3 regions of the Streptomyces sp. NPDC085481 genome follow, and region 3 is predicted to be linked to each of the others. Evidence: riboswitches for the same ligand, from Rfam matches in the RefSeq annotation. Region 3 holds a riboswitch; each other region holds the start of a gene.
What was found. A riboswitch is a leader RNA that binds a small molecule or an ion and turns the genes downstream of it on or off. The one in region 3 is predicted to bind cobalamin.
Positions count from the first base shown of each region.

Region 1: another riboswitch for cobalamin. It lies ahead of ACIGEZ_RS07345 (ABC transporter substrate-binding protein); the one in region 3 lies ahead of ACIGEZ_RS20055 (energy-coupling factor ABC transporter permease).
Region 2: another riboswitch for cobalamin. It lies ahead of metE (5-methyltetrahydropteroyltriglutamate--homocysteine S-methyltransferase); the one in region 3 lies ahead of ACIGEZ_RS20055 (energy-coupling factor ABC transporter permease).

Region 1 covers NZ_JBITTJ010000002.1:328,500-330,755, forward strand. The annotation lists gene ACIGEZ_RS07345 (ABC transporter substrate-binding protein) at 1-957, opposite strand, end outside; cobalamin riboswitch at 1,187-1,371, opposite strand; gene ACIGEZ_RS07350 (hypothetical protein) at 1,745-1,903, opposite strand.
Region 2 covers NZ_JBITTJ010000007.1:20,576-22,831, reverse strand. The annotation lists gene lysA (diaminopimelate decarboxylase) at 1-680, shown strand, start outside; cobalamin riboswitch at 778-983, shown strand; gene metE (5-methyltetrahydropteroyltriglutamate--homocysteine S-methyltransferase) at 1,131-2,256, shown strand, end outside.
Region 3 covers NZ_JBITTJ010000009.1:43,445-45,700, forward strand. The annotation lists gene ACIGEZ_RS20050 (energy-coupling factor ABC transporter substrate-binding protein) at 1-172, opposite strand, end outside; gene ACIGEZ_RS20055 (energy-coupling factor ABC transporter permease) at 169-882, opposite strand; cobalamin riboswitch at 912-1,095, opposite strand; gene ACIGEZ_RS20060 (MFS transporter) at 1,356-2,256, shown strand, end outside.

The sequences.
Region 1 (2,256 bases), on a different contig from region 3:
ATACACGGCCTCGAAGTTCAGCTGGAGGTTGCCGGTACCCGCCTCACCGGCCCAGGGGTAGGTGCCGCCCGCATCCTTGATCAGCTGGGCGGCGTAGCTGCCGCCGGCGGGCATGTACCAGGTGCCCTGGTACATCGTGCCGGGCAGCACCTCGACGGGCTTGCCCGCCGCGACTGCCTGCGCGCCCTTCTCGGCGACCTTCCGGTAGTCGCCCTCGACGGTGTCGAACACCTCGCCGGCGCGCTTCTCCGCTCCCGTGAGCGCGGCCATCGCTTTGACCCACTCGGCGCGGCCGAGCGGACTGGACTCCAGCCACTCGGCGTTGGCGACCACGGCGATACCGGCCTGACGCAGCTTGGGGTACTGCGGGTCGTCGGTGCCCTGGGTCATCAGCACGTCCGGCTTGGCGCCGATCACTGTCTCGGCGTTGAGGGTGCGGTCCTTGGCGTACTCGGTGACCTTGCCCGCCTTCGCCCGTTCGATCACCTGGGCGGAGGAGATGTTCGCGACGCTCGCGACACCCGTCAGGACGTCCAGGGTGCCGGTCTCGGTGAGCAGCGGCAGGTGAGTGGTGGAGGCGGAGTACAGGCTCTTGACGGGAACGGTGACCTGCTGCGCGGACGCCAGCTCACCGGTCAGCTCCGGCTTCGGCGCACCGCACTTGACCAGCACGTACGACTCCGGCTTGCCCTTGGGATAGGGCTCGTTGACGGTGAGGACCTGGTAGCTCTTCTCGTACCGGAGCGTGAAGTTCTTGGCGTGCTTCACCGTCGACTTGACCGGGAAATAGTCCTTGGCCGGGTCGAAGTCCTTGACGCAGCCCTCCCCGGCGGCGTGGGCCTTGGCGTCGGCGGGCGGGCCGGCGTCGCTGCCACACGCGGTGAGCGTGAGGGCGACCGTGAGGAAGGCTGCCGCGGCGGCCTGACGACGGCCGGGCATGACGGATCGTACGGACAAGGTGACTCCTGGTGGCATACGTGGGCAGCGCGCACCGGCAATCCGGGGCGCGCGTGATGCGGCGTACGGGAAGGACCCGCTGGGGGAGGAGGCCGTCAGACCCTGAGGGAGCGGGCTCGTGCGTCAAGCCGGGCAGGTTGGCCCCACAGGGCCTCGGGCAGCGCAGAGCTGCCGCCGTGGGTACGCAGGCACACGGGTGCCACCGCCTCTCCTGGGGAAATCCGCCCCGTACATCGAGGTGCGACGGCGTGAGTCTCCTGACTCGGGATCAAAGCTTCTCCGGCCTTCCCACCCCCGGATGGGGCGGTGGCCATGGCGGAGTCGCTCCCCCTACACAGTGGCGGTACCGTGCCGGAATCTCACCGGCTTCCTCGTTCCGCCGTCGCTGGTCGGACGGAAGCATCGCAGAACCGGCCACGGCCACGCCAGACCCACAACTGTGCGACCAGCCACACGAGGTGTCGCCTTGAGGTGACCCGCGCCAACGGGATGCGGCACAGGAAGGCGGGCGTGATGACGTCCCCACGATGCCCCTGCACGGGCCCGGATCACCGCGCGGGTGCCGGCGCTGCGGGGGCTTCTGGTGCGGAATCCCCCGCCAGACCATGTGCCGGCTCACCTCCCACAGTGCCCAGACGGACCACGCCACCAGGCAGACCCGGAGTCGGAACAGCCCTGCGTGATAGCCGCCCTCCCACTGCGGGATCAGGAACATCAGACTGGTGACGGCCACGATGACGACCCCCAGCAGCACGCACTGCCCCGCGTACCGGGTGGCCCGCTTGCCTCAGTAGTCGAAGACTGCCGCCGCCGCGACCGTCTCCACCAGCGCGCCGGCCAGGAACACCACCCCCATGACCCGCCCGCCGAAGGTCAGTGCTCTGAGGGTGTCCGTCAGCCCCACCCGGAAGAGCACGGCGGCGGACACCAGGAGCCCGAGCGTCATCAGACCGGCTTGGGCGCGCCTCCACCAGCGACGGTCCGGCCACAGGTCAGGGTCGGCGCGCCATCGGACCCGCCCCAGCTGCTGTACCTGCTGGACTCTGCCGACCGGTTACCGCCGCTGCAGGTCGGCCGCGGGTAGGCACCGGCGAGAGGTGCACCCGCACGCGGCGTTCTTCGGGTGCGCCCCGGGAGGTGACGCAGAATCATTCTCGCCGGGGGAGGCGTCGGCCGGGTGGGGGATGGCATGGACCGGCGCGGTGGCGTAGCCGCAGAGCGTGCGCTGCCACCCTTGGCAAATAGTTGCTAAGGTGGAAAGTAATTTCCGATTGGACATGCTCATGGATGTCCAAAGCT
Region 2 (2,256 bases), on a different contig from region 3:
TGGGCTCGCAGATCACCGACGTCAAGCCCTATCTGGTCGCGGTGCGCCGGCTGGTCGGCCTGATGGCCCGCACCCGGGACGCCCACGGGGTCGTGCTGCCCGAGCTCGACCTCGGCGGCGGCCACGGCATCGCGTACCGGCCGGGCGACCCCGCGCTCGACCTGACCGCGCTCGCCCGCCGGGTCCGCGCCGAGCTGATCGAGAGCTGCGCGGGCGCCGGACTGCCCGTACCGCGGCTGATCGTGGAGCCGGGGCGGGCCGTGACCGGTCCGGCCGGAGTCGCCGTCTACCGGGTCCTCGCGGTGAAGACCACCCCCGAGCGGGTCTTCGTCGCCGTGGACGGCGGGATGAGCGACAACCCGCGCCCGGCGCTGTACGGGGTGAGGTACGTGCCGCGGCTGATCGGCCGCCCCTCGGCCGCCGGGCCGCTGCGGGCGACGGTCGTGGGACGCCACTGCGAGGCCGGTGACGTCCTCGCCGAGGACGTCAGCCTCCCCGCGGACATCCACCCGGGCGACCTGCTCGCCCTGCCGGTGGCCGGCGCGTACCACCTGTCGATGGCCTCCTCTTACAACCTGGTCGGCCGCCCGCCGGTCGTCGCCGTCTCGGCGGGCACGAGCCGGCTCCTCGTCCGCAGGGAGTCCCTGGCCGACCTGCGCGCCCGCGACATCGGCCTGTGACGCCCGCCCCACCACCCGACCCGAGTCCGCCCCGCAACCCTCACCCCCGAAACCCCACGCGCCACTCCCACCCGGCGCGTAGGGTGTGCGGTGCAGCTGGTTCGCCCCGTCCTCCAGGCGGGATGCGTCGTAAGAGGGAACCCGGTGAAAATCCGGGACTGCCCCGCAGCGGTGAGCGGGAACGACCGCCGTCACACAGCACTGGACCCGAGACGGGTCCGGGAAGCGACGGCCAGTAGGTGTCCGCCGGTCGACGTCTGCGTCGGCCGGGCCGGGCGTGCTCGCGAGTCCGAAGACCTGCCACTGCCCGTGCGCGACGACCGCGCGCGGAGATTCCGGTGACCTCGAGGGCGGGTCGGCGACGTCGGGCACACCCACCGTGTGTCCCGCGCTCCTTCGCGTCCCCGTGGTCCACCGGGATCCTTCACACGACTCGCGAAGGAGAGTTCCGTGACCACCACCGTGTACGGGTATCCGCGTCAGGGCCCGAACCGGGAGCTCAAGAAGGCCGTCGAGGGCTACTGGAACGGCCGGGTGACGGCCGACCGGTTGCAGGAGACGGCGGCAGGGCTGCGCCGCGCCACCTGGCGGCGGCTCGCCGAGGGCGGCATCAGGGAAGTGCCGACCGGGGACTTCTCGTTCTACGACCACGTCCTGGACACCAGCGTCATGGTCGGCGCCGTGCCCGCCCGGCACCGTGCCGCGGTGGCCGCCGACGCGCTCGACGGCTACTTCGCCATGGCGCGCGGCACGCAGGACGTGGCGCCGCTCGAGATGACCAAGTGGTTCGACACCAACTACCACTACCTGGTGCCCGAGCTCGGTCCCGGCACCGTGTTCAGCGCCGACTCGGCCAAGCAGGTCGGCGAGTTGACCGAGGCGCTGGGGCTCGGGCTCACCGCCCGGCCGGTCCTGGTCGGGCCCGTGACCTATCTGCTGCTCGCCAAGCCGGCCGCGGACGCCCCGGCCGATTTCGTACCGCTCACCCTCCTCGACCGGCTGCTGCCGGTGTACGCCGAGGTGCTCGCCGATCTGCGGGCGGCGGGCGCGGAGTGGGTGCAGCTGGACGAGCCGGCGCTCGTGCAGGACCGCACGCCCGCCGAACTGAACGCCGCCGCCCGCGCGTACCGCGATCTGGGCGCCCTCGCCGACCGGCCGCGGCTGCTCGTCGCCTCCTACTTCGACCGGCTCGGCGACGCGCTGCCCGTCCTGGCGAAGGCGCCGGTCGACGGCCTCGCCCTGGACTTCACCGGTCCTGCATCGGCGAACCTGGAGGATCTCGCGGCGGCCGGCGGCCTGCCCGGCAAGCGGCTCGTCGCCGGGGTCGTGGACGGCCGCAACGTGTGGATCAACGACCTGGAGAAGTCGCTGGCCACGCTCGCGACCCTGCTCGGGCTCGCCGACCGCGTCGACGTCGCCGCCTCCTGCTCGCTGCTGCACGTGCCGCTCGACGCGGCGGCCGAGCGGGACGTCGATCCGCAGGTGGGGCGCTGGCTGGCGTTCGCGCGGCAGAAGACGGAGGAGATCGCGACGCTGGCGCGCGGGCTCGCCGAGGGGCCCGGCGCGATCACCGCGC
Region 3 (2,256 bases):
AGAACCAGGGCTTGTAGTCCGGCTTGATCTCGGTGATCGCCGTCTCCGCCTCGGCGTCCGCTCCGGCGAACGGCTCTTTCTTGTGGTCGCCGAGGCCGAGGGCCAGGGGCAGGACGGCGAGGGCCGCCACGAGGAGCAGCAGCACCGTGTTGATCTTGGCGTTACGGCTCATCGGGCCACCGCCTCGGCGTCGGCGTCGGCCCGACGGTCCCGCCTGCCACCGGTCACGAGCACGCCGAGCCGGGTGAGCTCGCCCTTGCTGGACTGCACGAGCAGCCGCATCACGAGGACGGTGAGCAGGCCCTCGCTGACCGCGAGCGGGATCTGCGTGACGGCGAAGATGGAGCCGAACTTGGTGAGCGCCCCCGCGAAACCGCTGCTCGGGTCGGGGAAGGCGAGCGCGAGCTGCACACTCGTGACGCAGTAGGTGGTGAGGTCGGCGACGAACGCGCCGAAGAACACCGTCACCATCAGCGGGACGTCGTACCGGCGAAGGAGCCGGTAGACGCCGTAGCCCGCCCAGGGGCCCACGATCGCCATCGAGAAGACGTTGGCGCCCAGGGTGGTGAGACCGCCGTGTGCGAGCAACAGGGCCTGGAAGAGCAGGGTGATGGTGCCGAGGACCGTCATGATCGGCGGCCGGAACAGGATGGCACCGAGACCGGTGCCGGTGGGATGAGAGCAACTACCGGTGACGGAAGGCAGTTTCAGAGCGGACAGCACGAACGTGAAAGCGCCGGAGGCGCCCAGGAGCAGCGTGCTCTCCGGGTGCTCCTTCACTTCGCGGCTGAGTGACCGTACTCCGTGGACGACGAACGGCGCGGATGCGACGCCCCAGGCGACCGCGTGCGCCGGAGGAAGGAAACCCTCGGCTATGTGCATGGTTCAGCGAACCCTCTCCAGCACCTCGTGGATGGTTGACGTGCCCTGGCCGGTCTCCTGGCTGACGGGTACCACCGCCCGTGCTCCGCCTTCCCGGGTCCGAGGACCCAGTGGCTGCCCGCGAGGGCTGGAGCCGGACTTCCCGGTCACAGTGGCGAGGGCCGCACCGGTTTCGCACCGGATTTCCCGCTCACCAAGGCGTGGCGACCCTAACGGGCCCTCATGGGCAGTGACAAGCGGAGCCAGGCGCGCGGACGGGGCACGCGGACGGCGCGCGGAGGCGCCGGCAGCGCGGTCGCTCCGACCGGGCGCCGTGGGGCCGATGGCTCGGGAGCCGCCCCGCCCGGCCGGTGGCCGCGCGGTGTGTTTCACGCCATAGGGGTCGTCGGGAACCCGCGGAAGACCGCCCACGACTGACTGTCCGACCGGTTCGTATCACCCCCAGCGCACCGCGAGAAACGGAGACGAGATCTGTGGTGTCACACGGGACGGAGGCGGCCGCCCCGCCGGACGGGCGGGCGAATCCGCGGCTCACGGCCCTGCTCACCTGCGCGATGGCGTTCTCCATGCTCCAGTTGTTCCTGCTGGGGGCGCTCGGCCCGCGTCTGGTGGACGACATGGGTGTCTCGCCGGCCGTGCTCGGTCTGACCACGACCGTCGGCTTCGGCACCGCCGCCCTCCTCTCCCCGGTCGGGGGGCGGATCGTGGACCGGACCGGGCCTCGCCGCTCGCTGGTGCTGCTGCTGGTGGCCTCGGCCGCCGCCCTGGCTCTCATCGGTGCGGCTCCCGGTGCCGGGCTGCTGCTTGGCTCGGTGGCCCTGGGCGGGGTGCCGCAGGCGCTCGCCAACCCGGCCACCAACAAGGCCGTCCTGGCCGCGGTGGCCCCCGGCCGGCGCGGAGCCGTGACCGGCATGAAGCAGTCGGGCGTGCAGCTCGGGGCCTTCGCGGCGGGACTTCCGCTGGCCGGGCTCGCCGCCGGTCTGGGCTGGCGTGCCGCCGTGTGGACGGCCGCGTGCGCGGCGTTGCTGGCCGCAGGGTGGGCGCACCGGTCCCTGCCCGCCGATCCCGAGCCGCCCGCGTCCCCCGCCGGCCGTGTGCGGGCTCCGCGGGGCATGACGGCCTGGCTGTGCGGCTACTCACTCTTCCTCGGCGCGGGGATCGCCTCGGTCAACACGTATCTCGCGTTGTACGGGTCGGGGCCGCTGGACCTGGGACCGGCCGTCGCCGCGGTCCTGGTCGCCGTCCTCGGCGTCACGGGGATCGTGGGCCGCGTCGGGTGGTCCCGGGCCGCCCGGCCCGGGCGGGCCGAGTGGCTGCCCGCGCTCCTGGCGTGCGGGGCCGTCGGTGCGGCGGCCCTCATCGGTGCCGCGCGGT